3 regions of the Aeromonas sp. CU5 genome follow, and region 3 is predicted to be linked to each of the others. Evidence: predicted binding sites of a transcription regulator. Region 3 holds the regulator's gene; each other region holds the start of a gene.
The links. The regulator LexA, encoded in region 3, represses DNA repair genes until DNA is damaged. The targets are predictions, from matches to a motif close to ANCTGTNTNNNNANACAGNT.

Region 1: the regulator LexA is predicted to act here: its motif matches at 3,570-3,589, upstream of ruvA (Holliday junction branch migration protein RuvA).
Region 2: the regulator LexA is predicted to act here: its motif matches at 2,950-2,969, upstream of CK911_RS08325 (DUF4250 domain-containing protein).

What each region holds. Positions count from the first base shown of each region.
Region 1 is NZ_CP023817.1:3,068,733-3,075,089, forward strand. It holds gene CK911_RS13610 (cytochrome ubiquinol oxidase subunit I) at 1-941, opposite strand, end outside; gene ruvB (Holliday junction branch migration DNA helicase RuvB) at 1,885-2,895, opposite strand; gene ruvA (Holliday junction branch migration protein RuvA) at 2,904-3,515, opposite strand; gene CK911_RS13625 (methyl-accepting chemotaxis protein) at 3,776-5,785, shown strand; gene CK911_RS13630 (bifunctional 2',3'-cyclic-nucleotide 2'-phosphodiesterase/3'-nucleotidase) at 5,886-6,357, opposite strand, start outside.
Region 2 is NZ_CP023817.1:1,914,603-1,920,959, reverse strand. It holds gene pflB (formate C-acetyltransferase) at 1-1,219, shown strand, start outside; gene CK911_RS21175 (hypothetical protein) at 1,557-1,721, shown strand; gene CK911_RS08335 (YcgN family cysteine cluster protein) at 1,853-2,287, opposite strand; gene CK911_RS08330 (cell division inhibitor) at 2,439-2,924, opposite strand; gene CK911_RS08325 (DUF4250 domain-containing protein) at 3,154-3,351, shown strand; gene CK911_RS08320 (glycogen/starch/alpha-glucan phosphorylase) at 3,727-6,204, shown strand; gene CK911_RS08315 (DASS family sodium-coupled anion symporter) at 6,269-6,357, opposite strand, start outside.
Region 3 is NZ_CP023817.1:3,686,692-3,693,048, reverse strand. It holds gene ubiA (4-hydroxybenzoate octaprenyltransferase) at 1-801, shown strand, start outside; gene plsB (glycerol-3-phosphate 1-O-acyltransferase PlsB) at 872-3,295, opposite strand; gene lexA (transcriptional repressor LexA) at 3,500-4,123, shown strand; gene CK911_RS16550 (hypothetical protein) at 4,607-4,822, shown strand; gene CK911_RS16545 (SCO family protein) at 5,030-5,656, shown strand; gene CK911_RS16540 (MATE family efflux transporter) at 5,659-6,357, shown strand, end outside.

The sequences.
Region 1 (6,357 bases), 620 kb from region 3:
CTCTTCAGATCCTTCAGACCGGTTACCTGACCGTCCAGTGAACGGGTCGCGATAATGCCCAGCGCATAGGGGATCTTGATGGCGTAGTCGGTGCGCATCTCTTCCTGATTCGGAATACCGAACAGGGTAAACGCAGCCGGAGCGGGTTCAGTTTCCCACTCAGCTTCGATAGCCGCCAGTTTCACCTTCTGTACTTCACCGGTCTCGTAACCGGATTCGTCACCAAGGATCAGCACTGACACGATAGAAGCCATACCAAACGCAGCAGCAATGGCGAAGGAGCGACGGGCAAACGCCACATCACGGCCTTTCAGCAGGTAGTAGGAGGAGATGCCCAACACAAACATGGCACCGCAGGTGTAACCCGCCGCGACAGTGTGGACGAACTTGACCTGCGCCACCGGGTTAAACACCACGTCCGCGAAGCTCATCATCTCCATCCGCATGGATTCGAAGTTGAACTCGGCACCGACCGGGTTTTGCATCCAGCCGTTAGCAACCAGGATCCAGAGGGCGGAGAGGTTGGTACCCAGCGCCATCAACCAGGTGGCCGCCAGATGCTGATGCTTGCTCAGACGATCCCAACCAAAGAAGAACATACCGACGAAGGTGGACTCCAGGAAGAAGGCCATCAGCCCTTCGATAGCCAACGGGGCCCCGAAGATATCGCCGACATAATGGGAGTAATACGCCCAGTTCGTCCCGAACTGGAACTCCATGGCCAGGCCTGTGGTTACCCCCAAGGCGAAGTTGATACCAAACAACTTACCCCAGAACTTGGTCATGTCCCGGTAGATAGTGTTGTTGGTCATCACATAGACAGATTCCATGATCGCCAGAAGGAAGGCCATTCCCAGCGTCAGGGGTACAAACAAAAAGTGATAAAGAGCCGTCGCAGCGAATTGAAACCGCGATAGGTCTACCACATGCTCAGCAATCATGATGTTTCCTCACCGATTATTGGCACGGCTATTTTAAGTTTTAAGAACAAAGCTTCCGCTGGTGGTTATCGAACAAATCCCGTTGTGAGACACCACAACAAAGCCCCTTCAATAACGACCAATATTAACAACAAGGCAATACATGAGAACAAAAGAAACTAATGTTTAACATTTTCAAAACAATAAGCTTGAATTGATTCTCGCCCATGATGACGGTGGTTTTATATCACCTTTATTTGATTGAAATCAATGTAAAAGGGCCCGCAATACATGGCTTTGAAAGGCATTTTTAATCTATTTCACGATTATTGACGCGAGCCAGATCACAAAACATGACAAAGCGTAAAACATTGATTTAAATCAATTTAAGAATTTAACATCCCACCACCCCGTTTAATTTGAAAAGCGTGGATAAGGCTCCTTTTTCCATGTTATCCGGGTCAGGCAATCTGATTCGAAAACTCAATTTAAAACTGCAAAGAATGCATACTCATGCGAACCAATTCCACCAACCGAGACATTAGATAAACTAATTTGAAGATTGCAATTTTTCTTGTTTGCCCGGGTCGATTCTAACTCCTACAATGCGCCTCGCAGTGAGGGCATACCCTTGGATACAGGCCGGTTAATCGGGGTTCACGGTACGTATTCGACTATCTATCTGAACCCGTTTATTGGAATCGAAGATGAAAAAGTTTGTTGCTAAAACCATCCGTTACTACAAGCTTTCCTTTGTTCAGCTCTATCAAATGAACCGACTCTAAGAGCTCGCGACGGCTCACCTGTTTATTTTCCGGTCTGTGTCCAGACGCACTCACTGTCTGTGAACATCCACCCTGAATTGTCTTTGCCCACCGCATCTGCCGTGGGCTTTTTTATTGGTGATGAAAAATGATAATAAAAAACCGCCTCTGACGGCGGTTTCACATTCAAACGACTGTTTTTACTTATCATCTGGTCGCTGAAGACCGAAATGCGCATAAGCTCGTGTGGTCGCTATCCGTCCTCTGGGTGTACGTTGCAGATACCCCTGCTGGATCAGATAAGGCTCCAGCACATCTTCGATAGTGTCTTTCACCTCTCCGATCGCCGCAGCCAGATTATCAAGGCCTACCGGGCCGCCCATAAACTTGTCTATCACAGCCAACAATAGCTTGCGGTCCATGAAGTCAAATCCTTCGTTATCGACGTCCAGCATGTCCATGGCGCGGGCCGCGATGGGGCCATCGATCCGGCCATCGGATTTCACCTGGGCAAAATCACGCACTCGCCTTAACAGGCGGTTAGCAATTCGTGGCGTGCCGCGGGCGCGACGCGCGATCTCGATAGCACCATCCTCAGTCATCTCAAGTCCCAGACAACGGGCACTGCGCGAGACGATATCGGTCAGGTCCTTGACGTTGTAGAACTCCAGCCGCTGGACGATGCCAAAACGATCCCGCAGCGGACTGGTCAATGAGCCGGCTCGGGTGGTGGCGCCGATCAGGGTGAACGGCGGCAGATCCAGCTTGATAGAGCGGGCGGCGGGGCCCTCTCCGATCATGATGTCGAGCTGGTAATCCTCCATCGCCGGATAGAGCACTTCCTCCACCACCGGACTGAGACGGTGGATCTCATCGATAAACAGCACATCGTTCGGTTCGAGGTTGGTGAGCAGCGCCGCCAGATCCCCCGCTTTCTCCAGCACCGGGCCTGAGGTGGTCTTGATATTGACCCCCATTTCGTTGGCAACGATGTTGGCAAGGGTGGTTTTGCCCAGCCCCGGCGGGCCAAAAATCAGCAGGTGGTCAAGTGCCTCGCCCCGTTGCCTGGCCGCTTCGATAAAGATCTCCATCTGCGCACAGACAGTATCCTGACCGGTATAGTCAGCCAGCTTCTTGGGACGGATCGCCCGATCGATAATCTCATCCTCGCGCTCGGCGCTTGCCGAAATGAGGCGGTCTGCTTCAATCATCAACTACCTCACAAGCTACGCAGGGATTCACGGATGATCTCTTCTACCGACATCCCATCGACGGCGATCTTGCTGACGATTTGACTCGCCTGCTGCGGTTTGTAACCGAGCGAAATCAGTGCGCTGACCGCCTCATCTGCGGCGTCTGGCGCACGCAACTCGGATGTCCCGGCAGGCAGGGCCACCATGGCCGGCGAGAAGAGATCGTGGCTAACCCATCCCTTGAGGCGATCCTTCATCTCTACCACCAGCCGCTCGGCGGTTTTCTTGCCGACTCCCGGTAACTTGACCAGCGAGCTTATCTCTTCCCGTTCGACGCAGATGACGAACTGGCTGGCAGTCATGCCGGAGAGAATGGCCAGCGCCAACTTGGGACCGACCCCATTGGTCTTGATCAACTCGCGAAACAGCGCCCGTTCCTGCTTGTGATTGAAACCATAGAGCAGCTGGGCATCTTCTCGCACCACAAAATGGGTGTGGATAGCCGCCTCTTTGCCGATTTCCGGCAAGTCATAGAAACAGCTCATCGGCATCTGCACCTCATAGCCTACCCCGCCCACTTCCAGCAAAACCTCGGGGGGCTGTTTTTCAATGACAATGCCTCTCAAGCGACCAATCACGGCTCTCTCCTCACCAACACAGCTATTCGTAAATTGGCTCATAGCATAAAGAATAACTGGATAAGTATCCAGCATAGGGCTGCGACACCCGCGTGGTCAGAGAGGCTTTTTATCCAATTTGCCACCATGCTTGATTTCGTACAGCCAGAGCTCGGGATGTTCCAACACAGCACCGGGTTATGGCTGGGGGATAAACCGCTACACTAAACCCGTTCGGAACCGAAACTGGTGCCAATGTCGATACCAAGGAAGGCCATCACATGAAAATTGTTACCACCTCCAATCTGGGTCTTGCCATCTTGCTCAGCTGCACGCTGGGCATGGGGGTCGTGGGCTGGTATGGCAGCCAGCGGCTGGCCAATCTGCTCTCCTATGTACTGGGGGCTGCCTGGCAGACCGCCGACGGCGCCATGGAGGGCTCCATAGAGCTGGGCAATCAGCAACTCCACATCCAGAAGATGCAAAACGGCACGCCGCTCAATCGCGCCGAACTCGATGCCGCCAAGGCGGCGACCGATGACGCGCTGACTCGGGTCAGCCAGGGGCAGCTCATTGATGGCGCAGCCCTTGCCACCATGGATCAGCACAAGCAGGCCTATCAACAGCAGCAAGAGAAGCTGCTGGCGCTCTATCACGCCTATACCGAGGTGGATCAGGCGCTGCATCACAACGCCGACCTGATGGCCCGCCTCTCGACCCAGCTGGAGGTGATCGGTGATGGCGCGGTAGAAGCACTGACCCAATCCCCCGATCAGAGCATCAGCTGGAACGGCGGCCTCTCCACCCGCTGGGAAGCGGCCGACGGCGGCATGGAGTCCAACATCGGCTTTTTGCGCCAGCTCTATGCGCTGGAGAAGATGCGCAGACAGGGGGTAACGGAGGCGATCAAGGCCGAGCTGAAAGAGGCGACCGATTTCTACCATGAAGCGATTGACAGCATGCTCGGCACCGGACTGTTCGATATCGAGGGCACCGGGGAGTTTGCCGGCAAGACGCTGGCGACACAGTATCGCGCCCTGTTGGCCCAACATCAGCAACTGATGGGACAGTGGATCGAGGCGCTCGGCAGCTATCAGGCCCAGCAAGCCGTCTATGAGGCCAGTGCGGATGAGCTGCGACAACAGCTGGTTGCCATCGAAGCGAGCGGCGATGCCACCGTCGAGGATCAGGTAGCCCAGCTCAACGGCATCATCAGCCAGACCCGCACCCTGCTGCTGAGTGGCCTGCTGCTGAGCCTGATCATGGTGACCCTCTGCGGTCTCTGGTTGACCCGCAAGCTGGTGACCCCGCTGCTGCAAGTGGACAAGCGGATGCAGGATATCGCCGCCGGCGAGGGGGATCTCAACGCCCGCATTAACCTGCAGCGGGATGACGAGATAGGTTCGCTGGCCAACAGCGTGGATCGCTTCATCGAGAAATTGCAGACGATGATCAGCTCCACCATGGACAACAACCAGCACATCAGTGAACACGTCCACACCTCGGTCAACCGGGTGGAAGCGATCAGCCAAAGCAGCCGCCAGACCGCCGAACATGCGCTGTCCCTGCACCATGACAGTGAACAGATGGTGCAGGTGGCCACCACCATTTCGGACAACTGCAGCATGGCGGCCCGCAATGCCAACGAAGTGCGCCAGCTGACCACTGAAAGCAGCCAATACGTCGCCTCTGCCAGCGCGGGCATGCAGCGGGTGGTGCAGGAGGTGAGCGAGTGCGCCATCGCCATCAACTCCCTCAAGGAGCAGGCGGGCCAGATTGGCCAGATCATCTCCACCATCAGCGGTATCTCGGAGCAGACCAACCTGCTGGCCCTCAATGCGGCCATTGAAGCGGCCCGCGCGGGGGAGATGGGGCGTGGCTTTGCGGTGGTCGCTGACGAGGTGCGCACCCTGGCCAATCGCACCGCCACCTCCAGCGCCGAGATCAGCCAGGTGATCAGCAGCATCCAGCAGCAGACCGAGACCGCCTACCTGATGATGCAACGCAACCTCAAGACGGTGGAGTCCGGCATGCAGGACTCCGAGAACACCAAGCAGATCCTGTTCAAGGTGGAAGGCGCCATCGACCAGCTGGCCGACATGGTGCAACAGGTCGCCGTGGCGACCGGTCAGCTGTCACACACCCTGAGTCACTCCTCTGACAAGGTCTCCGGCATCAGCCTGCAAGCCAGAACCGGCGAACAGGAGGCACAGGAGTGCCTGCAACTCGCCTCCTCCCTCCATCAGGCCAGCCTGCTGCAACAACGTCTGCTCTCCCAGTTCCGGGTGTAGCCAGCCCCCGCCGAGCCCGGCGCAAAAAAATGCCAGTCCGCGTTAGCGGACTGGCATTTGCTTTTCTGCGGGCCGGACACACCGTCAGGCCATCAGCGAGTTACTGGCGAACCAGACGGTAGATGGCGTAGCCCGGGTGCTTCTCGTCATCCATCGGCAGGGTGGACTGATAGGCCAGATCCTCGCCCGCCAGCGCCTTGGCCTCTTCACGGGGTGATGAGTAGAGACGAACATCCACTCCGGCAGGCAGCGCCTTCATATGCCAGTTGTTGTCTGCAGCCGGGCTGAACCCTTGCGGATTGCTGGCAGAGTGTGACTTCAGATACTGAGCCACGACTTCACGCGTCTCGAAGGGATCTTCATGCACCACGCTGCTGCCATCCACGCCCGGGAAATGGCCACCACCGCTACCGCGATAGTTGTTGGTCACCACATAGAACGTTTGGACCGGATCGATGGGCTTGCCGTTGAAGGTCAGGTTGCTGATCCGCTGACCGTCGCTCACCTTCTCCCCTTCCTTGTTGTAACGGGCAGGTTGGGTGATATCCACCTCGTAATTGACCCCGTCGATC
Region 2 (6,357 bases), 1.8 Mb from region 3:
CCGTATGCTGAACACCCTGTACACCATGGGCCCGTCTCCTGAGCCAAACCTGACCATCCTGTGGTCCGAGAAGCTGCCGGTCGGTTTCAAGAAGTACTGTGCCAAGGTATCTATCGAGACCTCTTCTGTTCAGTACGAGAACGACGACCTGATGCGTCCGGATTTCAACAACGATGACTATGCCATCGCTTGCTGTGTATCCCCGATGATCGTTGGTAAGCAGATGCAGTTCTTCGGTGCTCGTGCCAACCTGGCCAAGACCATGCTGTATGCAATCAACGGTGGTATGGACGAGAAGCTCAAGATCCAGATTGGTCCTAAGACTGACATGGTGACCTCCGAGTTCCTCGACTACAACGATGTGATGAGCCGTCTTGATCACTTCATGGACTGGCTGGCCAAGCAGTACGTTGCTGCGCTGAACATCATCCATTACATGCACGACAAGTACAGCTACGAAGCCTCACTGATGGCGCTGCACGACCGTGACGTATATCGCACCATGGCGTGTGGTATTGCTGGTCTGTCTGTTGCTGCTGACTCCCTGTCTGCCATCAAGTACGCCAAGGTCAAGCCGATCCGTGACGAAGATGGCGTAGCCATCGACTTCGAAATCGACGGTGAGTACCCGCAGTTCGGTAACAACGACGAGCGCGTTGATGATATCGCCTGTGAGCTGGTTGAGACCTTCATGAAGAAAATTCAGAAGCTCAACACCTACCGTGGCGCTGTTGCTACCCAGTCTGTTCTGACCATCACCTCTAACGTGGTATATGGCAAGAAGACCGGTAACACCCCGGATGGCCGTCGCGCTGGTGCTCCGTTCGGCCCAGGTGCAAACCCGATGCACGGTCGTGACCAGAAGGGTGCTGTTGCTTCCCTGACTTCTGTTGCCAAGCTGCCGTTTGCTTACGCGAAAGATGGTATCTCCTATACCTTCTCCATCGTACCGAACGCACTGGGTAAAGATATGGAATCCCAGAAAGCCAACCTGGCTGGCCTGATGGATGGTTACTTCCATCACGAAGCCAACCTGGAAGGTGGTCAGCACCTGAACGTTAACGTGATGAACCGTGAAATGCTGCTGGACGCCATGGAAGACCCGGAGAAGTATCCGCAGTTGACCATCCGCGTATCCGGTTATGCCGTTCGCTTCAACTCTTTGACCAAAGAGCAACAGCAAGACGTCATCACCCGTACCTTCACCGCTTCTCTGTAATCGAGACGTAGTGAGTAAAAACCGGCGCCAAGGCGCCGGTTTTTTTATGTGTGCGATTCAAGGGGGAATAGACTTCCAGGATCAAGCATCATCGCAATCACAAACGTTGTTATGGGGTATTTGAACAGGGTTATGGCATAGCGGTTCACCAGGATTGACCTTGGCATTACCTGTAACGCGATCACGCTTGATTCGCGCGCTATCGCCACCCAGGGAGGCTGCTTTGCCTGTCACTGCGCCAGTGGCGCGTATGACCCGGCGAACTGGCTTATCAGGCTTACGGGTTAACAGAGACGCCATCACGGGTGTAAAGCAAAACCCATAAGCTTGCGGCTCTGTGATCATTTTCTGCCTCTGCCTCTGCCTCTGCCTCTGCCTCTGCCTCTGCCTCTGCCTCTGCCTCTGCCTCTGCCTCTGCCTCTGCCTCTGCCTCTGCCTCTGCCTCTGCCTCTGCCTCTGCCTCTCTGCCGCTATCTTCTACCAATGTACCGGTGTGTTGTAAGGAGGGGGCTACGGTGATCCTGCCAGATATGCGTTGGGTTCTTCTCAATGAAGCGGAAAACCATGTCTGCAGAAACAACAAGGGCTGCACAATGTGCAGCCCTTGTCTCAATGAAAATAGGGGGGAGCGTGTCAGCTGGCCCAGGTGATGATGTGATCAATCCATTCACCTGCCTGCTCCTCGTGAATGACCTTGCCACGTACAGATTGACCTGCCTGATGCATCGCGGAGCGACTGCCCGTCAGCAGAGGATGCCACTGTGGCAGGGTGTCACCTTCTGCTAGCAAACGATAGGCGCAACTAGAGGGCAGCCAGTCATATTCGGCAATCTTGTCATGGGTGATCTGCAGGCAATCAGGCTCTTTTTTGAAACGATTGGTATAGTCAGAGCACTGACAGGTCTTGGTGTTGAGCAGGTTACAGGCGACATTGGTGAACACCAGCTCGTCGGTATCTTCATCGATAAGCTTGTTGAGGCAGCATTTGCCACAACCGTCGCAGAGGGATTCCCATTCGGACTCAGTCATCTGCTGCAGACTCTTGGTCTGCCAAAAGGGGGCTTGCATGATGCCGCTCACTTAATTCACCTGATAAAGCGCGTGGTTATACCCTGTGTGACTCACAATTTCAAGAAGAGGGTCATAATGACGGCAAAATAGCTGCCATGGTGTCAAATTGCGGCGGATCATCTTGATGTGTCTATGGGGTGACCGTGCCTTAATGATTGAGATAGATGTCCTGCTCTGCATAGGCAAGTAGGGGTGTGATTGGGCTGCTTCGTTGTGTGCCAAAGAAACGAGTCAGCACACCAGATTGTTGTCCCAGACGTTGCAGCTTGGCGTGATCCAGCTCGATCTGCTCGGGGAGCCAGGTAAACACGGCGGCACAGTGGCCGTTGCCCAGACAGCGCTCCAGAGTCTGTTGCCAGTTCTTGATTTTAGGGCTGTGTACTACCAGTACCCTTTTGGGATCTATGCCTTGCTCTTGCAGCCGCACAGCGGTGGGGCGCCCCGGTGGTGCTATCAGCAAGATCCAGCCGGCGTGAGTGTTGCCTAGCTTGGCCAATTCAGTCAGAAACTGATCATCAGACTTGATCGTCACGCCATAGTGAGCAGATTCCGCTTTGCAAGCGGTTCTGGTTGGCCATGGGTTACTCATGGCACGGTTCATCGCAAACGGCAGTGAGTGCAGAGGCTGGTTCATAGTTCAATTCCTGTATGAATGTCCAAGCTGTATGTGTATACAGTAGTTCTATCCTGCGGTAGTGACAAGGTGTTTTTGCTGAAATCTGTGATGGGGTTGGCACGGGTTTTACTCACGATGTTGTTTTTAAAGGTTTTTTATAAAAACCACGCCGTGTGTTTTTTGCTCTATGGACAAATGGCGCTGCACCGCCCATGGTTATACAGGCCATTTAAAGGGAGGTGCCGCTATGGATATAAGTACCTTGCAGCGTCTGGATGCCAACATCTTGCTGGGTATCATTAATGAAAAACTGAGACTGGAGTGTGATGGGCTGGAGGAGCTGCTGGCCTATTACGATATGAGTGAAGCCCAATTGGCAGGACGTCTGGATCAGATTGGGTACCATTACGATCCATTGAGCAATCAGTTCAAGGCACATCTCTGAGGGTGCAATGATTGCTTCATATTTATACGGTAATTTTTAAGGCGCATTGAAATCGGTTTCAATGCGCCATCTTGATGTCTATTTTCAGGGATTTTCAAGGCTTGGCAATCTCTGAAAACCTATTCATGCCATAATATTTTCATTTACTTTATAAGCTATTGATAATTAAGGTTATGTTTGTTTTTCCACAATCAGTTAAAGGAAAGGGTTTTCAAGCTTTTCAGGCTGTTTTTATCGGTTAAAGTGTGACTTGCGTTAACTTTTAATTCTGCCGCTTTAGTTAGTATTCTCACGCCGGTACATATTTTGAGATAACAACAGCGCCGGTCCCGCAAGCGGGATAACAATTTTATTTGTAACGAAGGAATATGGTTTATGGCTACCAAGAAGAAGACAGACCAGGATCTCCAACTGGATAAAGATCAGCTCAAGGCGAGTATCGTGCGTCACCTGCGTTCTACCTTGGGAACAAGCGAACAGAAAGCCTCCCCCGAAGCGTGGTGGAAAGCCACTGCTGCGGCCGTCAATGAACAGGTGTACGAGCGCCTGACCCGCACTCAGCAGACTCACTTCAAGAAAGATACTCGTGCCATTCACTATCTCTCTGCTGAATTCCTGATGGGACGATTGACCTCCAACAACCTGCACAACCTCTCCCTGTACAAGGCTTGTGAAGAGGCGCTGGGTGAGCTCGGTCTGGAGCTGACCGACCTTTGCGAGCAAGAGCCCGACATGGCCCTCGGCAACGGCGGCCTGGGTCGTCTGGCTGCCTGCTTTATCGATTCGCTGGCAACCCTTAACTATCCGGCGGTCGGCTATGGACTCCATTACGAACATGGTCTGTTTCGTCAGGAGATCCAGGATGGCCGTCAGATCGAGCGTCCGGACTCCTGGCGTGAATACGGTAACCCTTGGGAAATTTGCCGACCGGAATCCGTTCAAGAGATCCCGCTCTACGGCTATGTGGAGACTGTATTCGGTGACAAGGGTGGCCTGAAAAAAGTATGGCATGCCGGTCGCAAGATCAAAGGGGTGCCTTGGGATATCCCTGTCGTCGGATTTGGCGGTAACACGGTCAACATTTTGCGCCTGTGGGAATCCCGCGCATCCGAGTTTTTCGACTGGGACGTATTCAACGCCGGTGGTTACATCGACTCTCAGGCTGAAAAAGCCCAGGCAGAGACTATCTCCAAGGTGCTCTATCCGAACGATGATACCGATGCGGGCAAAGAGCTGCGCTTGATCCAGCAGTACTTCTTCTGCGCCTGCTCCATCAAGGACATCATGCGCCGCTACAAGCGGGTGCATGGCGCTGATTTCAGCAACTTTGCCGCGCAAATTGCCATTCAGCTCAACGATACTCATCCGGCGGTGGCTATCCCCGAACTGATGCGGGTACTGGTGGACGAGGAAGATCTGAACTGGGAGGCCGCTTGGGCCATCTGCTATCAGGTGTTCTCCTACACCAACCACACTTTGCTGCCTGAAGCGCTGGAGAAGTGGTCAGTCAGTTTGTTTGAGAAGGTGTTGCCCCGTCATCTGGAAGTGATTTACGAGATTAACGCCCGTTTCCTGAGCGAGCAGGTCGAGCCCAAGTGGCCAGGCAATGATGTCATCAAGGCCAAGCTCTCCATCATCGAAGAGGGGAGTGTGCGCAAGGTACGGATGGGCAATCTCTGTGTGGTCGGCTCTTCCAAAGTGAACGGCGTAGCCGAGATCCACTCCAAACTGGTGAAAGAGGACCTCTTCCCCGAGTATGCCGAGCTGTGGCCTCAGAAGCTGTGCAATGTCACCAACGGGGTGACACCGCGTCGCTGGCTGTTGGCTTGTAACCCTGAGCTGGCCGGGCTGTATACCGAAGTGGTTGGCAAAGAGTGGCCGCTGCAACTGGACAAACTGCGTGGGGTGGCGAAGTTTGCAGATGACAAGGCGTTTCAGCAGCAGTTTATGACCATCAAGCGTCATAACAAGGAGAAACTGGTCAAGGTTATCAAGGCAGAGACAGGCATTGATGTCAGCGCCGAGGCGATCTTTGACATCCAGATCAAGCGTCTGCACGAATACAAGCGCCAGCAGCTGAACCTTATCCACATCATGGCGCTGTATCGTCGCCTGCTGGCCAACCCGGACTATGACATGCATCCGCGGGTGTTCATTTTCGGATCCAAGGCCGCCCCCGGTTACAAACTGGCCAAAGACATCATCTATGCCATCAATAAGTTGGCGGATCGGGTCAATAACGACACCCGTATCCAGGGCAAGCTGAAAGTGGTGTTCATGCCGAACTACCGCGTCAGCCTTGCGGAGAAACTGATCCCGGCGGCCGATGTCTCCGAGCAGATCTCCACTGCAGGTTATGAGGCTTCTGGCACCGGCAACATGAAGATGGCGCTCAACGGTGCGATCACCATAGGTACGCTGGACGGCGCTAACATCGAGATCGCTGAAGAGGCGGGTGCCGAAAACTGTGCCATTTTTGGTCTGACGGTCGACGAGGTGAAGTCGTTGAAAGCGCGCGGTTACAACCCGTACGACTTCTACTATGCCAACTCAGAGCTCAAAGCCGTGCTGGACTGGTTTGATACCGACTACTTCACACCTGGTCGTCCGGGTGAGTTGGCCTCCATCAAGCGCTCCTTGCTGGAAGGGGGAGACCCTTACCTGGCCTTGGCGGACTTCCAGTCCTACTCAGAGGCACACAAGCTGATCGATACCTGGTATCGGGATCCTGCGCTGTGGGCCAAGAAGGCAATCATCAACTCGGCCACCATGGGCAAGTTCAACTCCGACCGATCCATTCAGGACTATGTGGATCGGATTTGGAACCTGAAGAGTTGCAATGTTGCGGGTTGATTAACCACTGGATATGAAAAAGCCCTCGCACTGCGAGGGCTTTTTGTTTTGGCGTAACAGGTGATCAGAGGATATCACCGACAAAATAGGCCAGCAGTGCGAGCAACACGGTAAAGACTACGTTGAGGGCCATACCGGCTTTCATCATCTCTT
Region 3 (6,357 bases):
ACTCTACTGCTGCTGTGGCCGACTCTGTGGGCACTCTGGCTGGCGGCCGGTGGCCTGCCCAATCTCTGGGTGCTGACCGTGTTTGTAGTCGGAGTCTTTCTGATGCGCTCGGCCGGGTGTGTTATCAACGACTATGCGGATCGCAACTTTGACGGCCACGTCAAACGCACCGCTGGTCGGCCATTGCCCACGGGCAGGGTCAAGCCGTGGGAGGTGCTGGCGCTCTTTTTCGTGCTGGCGATCATCTCGTTTGCGCTGGTGCTGACCATGAATCCGCTCACCATCAGCCTGTCGTTTGTCGGCCTGCTGCTGGCGGTGAGCTACCCCTTCATGAAGCGTTTTATCTCCAACCCCCAGCTGGTGCTCGGAATGGCCTTCTCCTGGTCGATCCCGATGGCCTATGCGGCGCAGGCGGATGCCCTGCCGCTGGTGGCTTGGCTACTCTTCTTCGCCAACCTGCTCTGGACCGTGGCTTACGATACCCAGTACGCCATGGTGGATCGGGATGACGACCTCAGGCTCGGCCTCAAGTCCAGCGCCATCCTGTTTGGTCGTCATGACAAGCGGATCATCGGGGCGTTGCAGCTTTCGGCGCTGCTGCTGCTGTTGGCGGTGGGCCATCTGATGCTGCTGGGTGGTTGGTATTACTGGGGATTGCTGGGGGCGGCGGTGCTGTTTGTCTATCAGCAGCGGCTTATTCGCGCGCGGCAGCGGGAAGCCTGCTTCCAGGCGTTTCTCAACAACAATTATGTGGGGGCGCTGGTGTTTGCCGGTCTGGTGCTCGACTACCTGCTGGCGTGATAGCGCGCTGAGTAAAACGGAATGAAAAAAGAAGGCCGCATGATGCGGCCTTCTTTGTTTGCGTTGCAGGTCAGAGCTGGTTGCCTGCCTGAATGGTGCGGCGGATCTTGTTGCTCAGCAGCGGCACTATGTTGTCGGCCAGCGCCTGGAAGCGGCCCAGATCCGGCTTGCACTCGGGGGAGAGGTAGCCCTCTTTGCGCAATGTGTGGATCAGGGTGCTGAACAGCTTCTGGTCGAAGAACTCGGGAGCGTTGATGCCGTGCAGGGTGCCGAGGCGCTCTGCCATCATCAGGCCGTCCGCTTCCAGCTGCTCCGCCTCGATACGGGGTTGGGCCAGTACCCGGGTCAGCACGATGGCGTAGCGTTGCAGGGTCTCCTGAATACTTTCTGCCAGCAGCAGCAGGCGCATCTGGTTGCCCGGATTAACCCAGTAACCGCCATCGCGCAGCTCAATCAGTTGCTGGGCCTGCAGGGCATCGAGCAGGCTGTCTACCACCGCTGGTAGATCTTCTTCCTCATAATGAAGGAACAGTTCTGTCTTGAGCAGCGGATAGATGTCGATGCAGCGGGCCACGATCTCGCTGTGGGAGATCCCCTCGCAACGCTCGATCAGCGCTGCCACCAGGGATGGCATGGCGAACAGGTGCAAGATGTTGTTGCGGTAGTAGGTCAGCAGGATCGCCTGATAGCGGTCCAGACTGATGATCTGCCCCAGCTTGTCCTCGCTCACCTCGAACTTGTTGAGCTCCATCGCCTGATCCAGCAGGGTCTTGGCATCCTCATCCGGAATGGTGCTCTGCGAGCTGTAGGGTACCGCCTTGAGCAGATCCAGATAGGTGTTGAGCTGGGCCTGCAGCTCGTCGCGGGTCAGGGCATGACGCTCGGCGGCCAGCAGTGCCAGCGCACTCAGGGTCAGGCCGTTGACGGCGGCGGCGGCATTGATGCGAGTCATCAATAGCTCGGCCAGATTGTTGACTGTGCCCGCCATCCACTCAGGGCGCTCCTCTTCGCCGATATGGGATTTCCACTCCGGGACGTGTTCACTGAGGTAACTGTTGAGGGTCAATGGCTCACCGAAGTTGACGAAGCCACGGCCGTAGTTACGCAGCTTGCGCAGAATCCCGAGCACCTGCAGGAAGCTCTCCTTCTCCTTGCGGCTGCCCTTGAGTTCGTTGTGGTAGGTGTTCACCTCCATCACGTGCTCGTAGCCCAGATAGACCGGCACCAGGGTGACCGGCCTGTCCAGCCCGCGCATCATCGCCTGCAGGGTCATCGCCAGCATGCCTGTCTTGGGTGGCAGCAGACGGCCGGTACGGGAGCGGCCCCCTTCGGTGAAGAACTCCACCGAGTAACCCTTGGCAAACAGCAGGTTGAGGTATTCGCGGAATACCGTGCTGTAGAGCGGGTTGCCCTTGAAGGTGCGGCGAATGAAGAAGGCACCGCCGTGGCGGAAGATCGGGCCTGCTGGCCAGAAGTTGAGGTTGATGCCTGCCGCGATATGGGGCGGCACCATCCCCTGGTGGTAGATGACGTAGGAGAGCAGCAGGTAGTCCATGTGGCTGCGATGGCAGGGGACATAGACAATCTCGTGCCCTTCCTGCGCCAGCTGGCGTACCTTCTCGGCACCATTGACCGACAAACCGCGATAGAGCTTGTTCCACAGCCAGCCGAGGAAGCTCTCGCCAAGGCGGATCAGCCGGTAGGAGAAATCGGAGGCAATTTCATCCATGTAGCCGTGGGCGCGCTTTTGCGCCTTCTCGAGGCTAATGTTCTCGCGCTGGGCTTCTTCTTCAATGGCTTGCTGGATCACCCCGGAGTCGAGCAGCTGCTTGAACAGCAGATTGCGGTTGGGCAGTTTCGGTCCGGTGGCGGCCAGCTGCTGGCGACTGAAGTGGGTGCGGGCCACGCGCGCCAGCTTGTGGGCGATCGCTTCATCGGTGCCGTGTTTGTCTGCCATGTGGCGCAAAGAGAGCGGCGGCGAGAAGCGCACCAGATTCTCACGACCCTTGAGGATTACGATCAGCGCCTTCTTCAGCCGGTTTGGCGCCAGGCTGCTGATGATGTTGAGGCCGGAGGCCTCTTCCCCTTCCCGACCCGGGGCACGGCCCCAGAACAGAGTAACGGGCACCACCTGGATATCCAGCTCGGGATCCTGCTTGTGCAGATCCAGCAGCTGGTGGAACTCTTGCAAGAACGGCAGCGGCTTGCTGCGCTTGCCGAACAGGGGAGGCGGACGATCCAGACAGACGTAGCGCGGCAGCAGCTGGCCATTGAGCTCCAGCGGGGTGAAGGGGCCGGGCAGACCGAGATCCTCGCAGCACTGCTGCAAGGTCATCAGGTCGGTGATCGAACTGGTTTTCAGGGCATAGACAATGGGTCTGTCCGGGTCCAGATTGAGCTCGGTGATGGGATTTTCCGGCAAGCTCTTGTGATTGACCAAGCCACTGACCGGCCATTGCAGGATGGCTCTGGATATCTTCTGCCCTATGGACATGTGCGTCTGCTCTCCAAAAAAATGCGGCGTGAGCATAGCAAATCGGTAGCCCCTTGTCGCCGAGAGGTACGATGAGTCGGCTGAGCGAGATCAAAACAGTGATAAATGCGGGATGGGTTGCGACAAATGTCAGCTGTGCCTTGCCTTGGCTGGCACACTGTATATACTGCCAGTGTGCTGTATAAAAAAACAGGTGCCAATGCTATGAAACCCCTTACCCCCCGCCAGGCCGAAGTGCTGGAGCTGATCAAGGTAAACATGAGCGAGACCGGTATGCCGCCGACTCGTGCCGAGATTGCCCAGAAGCTTGGTTTTAAATCGGCCAATGCGGCCGAAGAACATCTGAAGGCCCTGGCCAAGAAAGGGGTCATCGAGATCATGCCGGGCACGTCCCGCGGCATTCGCCTGTTGCTCGAAGAGGAAGAGGTACTGGCAGAGAGTGGCCTGCCGCTGATCGGCAAGGTGGCCGCCGGTGAACCCATTCTGGCTCAGGAGCATATCGAGAGCCATTATCAGGTGGATCCCTCCCTGTTCCATCCGCGGGCAGATTTTCTGCTGCGGGTACAGGGAATGAGCATGAAGAACATCGGCATTCTGGATGGTGACCTGCTGGCGGTGCACAAGACTCAGGATGTGCGTAATGGTCAGGTGGTGGTCGCCCGTCTCGATGAGGATGTCACCGTCAAGCGCTTCCAGCGCAAGGGCAGTCAGGTATGGTTGTTGCCGGAGAACGAAGAGCTATCCCCCATCGAGGTGGATCTCTCCTGCCAGCAGCTCACTATCGAGGGGCTGGCGGTTGGAGTGATCCGCAACGCCGACTGGATGTAATTCTTCCCTCCAACTGCGTTTGCCACACGGCCTCCTTCGGGAGGCCGTGCTGTTTCTGGCGCACTTTCCCTGTCATATCAAGCAGATCGTCGGCGGCGGCATTTTTGTCCTGCGCGACCGGTTACCAATCATCTATTTCAGATATATGCTCAGATCAGTGCCCTGTCGCCGAGACGGGGCTCGGCTCCTCATGGGGACAACGTCAATGAGCCGTTATGGGAGGGCCGGTAACAACGAGAATCGCGAAGTACACCTTCACGGGATATGAAGGGGGAGTGGGGAGATCCCGAGCCCTGTCGGGCAGAGGGGACCACTCGTAGAGTTGCAGCTAGTCGTGACGGGCCTGACGATCGCTCAGGCCGATGCAGCAATATGACCTGTCGGTCAAGGAGGACTGGTATGGCATCAAGATCGCCATGGGATTCAGAGGTGGTAGTTGTACCATCGGCATCGTCTATCACCCGTTGTGTCAAAGGTAGCCGGATGACCTGGTTTTATGGTCTCTGGTTACACCACAAGGGTTCACACTGGACACTCTGGTTGGGATGCCCGAAGGAGAAGGTGGTGCGTCTGGTGTTACTGTTCAAGCGGGGCCATGGCGATCGCCAGGGGGAAGAGGGCTTGCTGGCACCCGTCATTCCCATCGGCGTGCGGGCCATCGGCAAGATGTTGCAGCAGGGACGCAACGCTCGCCCCTGAGCAGAAGAGGCAAGCAGACGCACACCTAACCGGCACCCGAGGGGCCGGTTTTTTTATGGTCTGAACTGGCGATCAATTGTGCCAAATGGTCGGTTCCTGACTGTGCGAGACACAAGGTTGACCCACGTTGCTGGCTCGCTGGGGTACAATACCCCTCTTGTCCGGTCACTGCTGGCCATCTACCTCGAACTTAAAGGGTCTCTTGTGATGATAAAGCTCCGCTATCCCCTGCTTTTTCTACTGCTGACAGGCTGCCTGACCCTGGCGTTCTACGCCACCCAGCCTGAGCAGCCGCAACAGGCTGACTACTATCCTGCGGGGCGGGATATCAATGATTTCGCCTTTACCGATGCGGACAACAAGCCGTTCACCCCTGCCAACCTGAAGGGGCACTGGACCTTTCTGTTTATCGGCTACACCTTCTGCCCCGATATCTGCCCCACTACCCTGGCAGATATGCGCTCCGTGTATGACCAGCTGAAGAAGATGGCGTCCAACAGTCAGGTGGTGTTTATTTCGGCAGACCCCCAGCGCGATGACATTCCCCGTCTCAAGACCTACACCGCCTTCTTCAATCCCGAGTTCAAGGCGGCCACCGCCCCCCACGACAAGCTGTTCCCGTTCGTGCGCAATCTGGGGCTGATCTACTCCATCGCCAATCAGGGTGAGAAGGATTACCTGATCGATCACTCCGCCTCCATCGTGCTCATCAATCCCAAGGGCAAGCTGCAGGGGGTGTTCCGCCCGCAGGTGGTGCCGGGTGAGGTGCCCCGGGTGCCGATGGCTACCATGTTGTCTGATTTTTCCCGCATGATGAAGCTGGCTGGCTACTGAAAATGACCCCGCCGGTTGCCCCATGGTGGCGTGATCCCTCTCGTCACCGTGCGGTCTTTGTTCTCGCCCTGCCCATGGTCTTCTCCAATATCTCCACTCCCTTGCTGGGGCTGGTGGACACCTGGGTGATCGGTCACCTCGGTCAGGCCTGGTTTCTGGGGGGCGTCTCGGTTGGCGCGACCCTGATCAATCTCATCTTCTGGCTACTCGGCTTTCTGCGGATGTCGACTACCGGGCTGACGGCGCAGGCCCACGGCGCTGCCAACGGCCGCGCCCAGCTCGATACTCTGCTGCGGGCGCTGGGGTTGGCCATTGCCCTCGGTTTGGCGCTGCTGTTGTTGCTCTTTCCCCTGTTACCCCGACTGATCGCCCTGAGTGGCGGCTCGGCAGAGGTGCAGCTCTATGCCAGCCACTATGTTGAGGTGCGGATCTGGAGCGCGCCGGCGGCGCTCTGCAATCTGGTGATCATGGGTTGGCTGCTGGGGATGCAGGATGCCCGCAGCCCCATGGTGATGCTGATCCTCACCAATCTGGTCAATATGGCGCTCGATGCCCTGTTTGTGCTGGGGCTCGGCTGGCAGGTGCGGGGTGTGGCGGCGGCCTCGGTGCTGGCGGACTACTGTGCGCTGGCTGCCGGGATCTGGCTGGTGCGCCGTCAGCTGCGGCAGCTGGCGCCGACGGTGTGGCAGGATGGCTGGCAG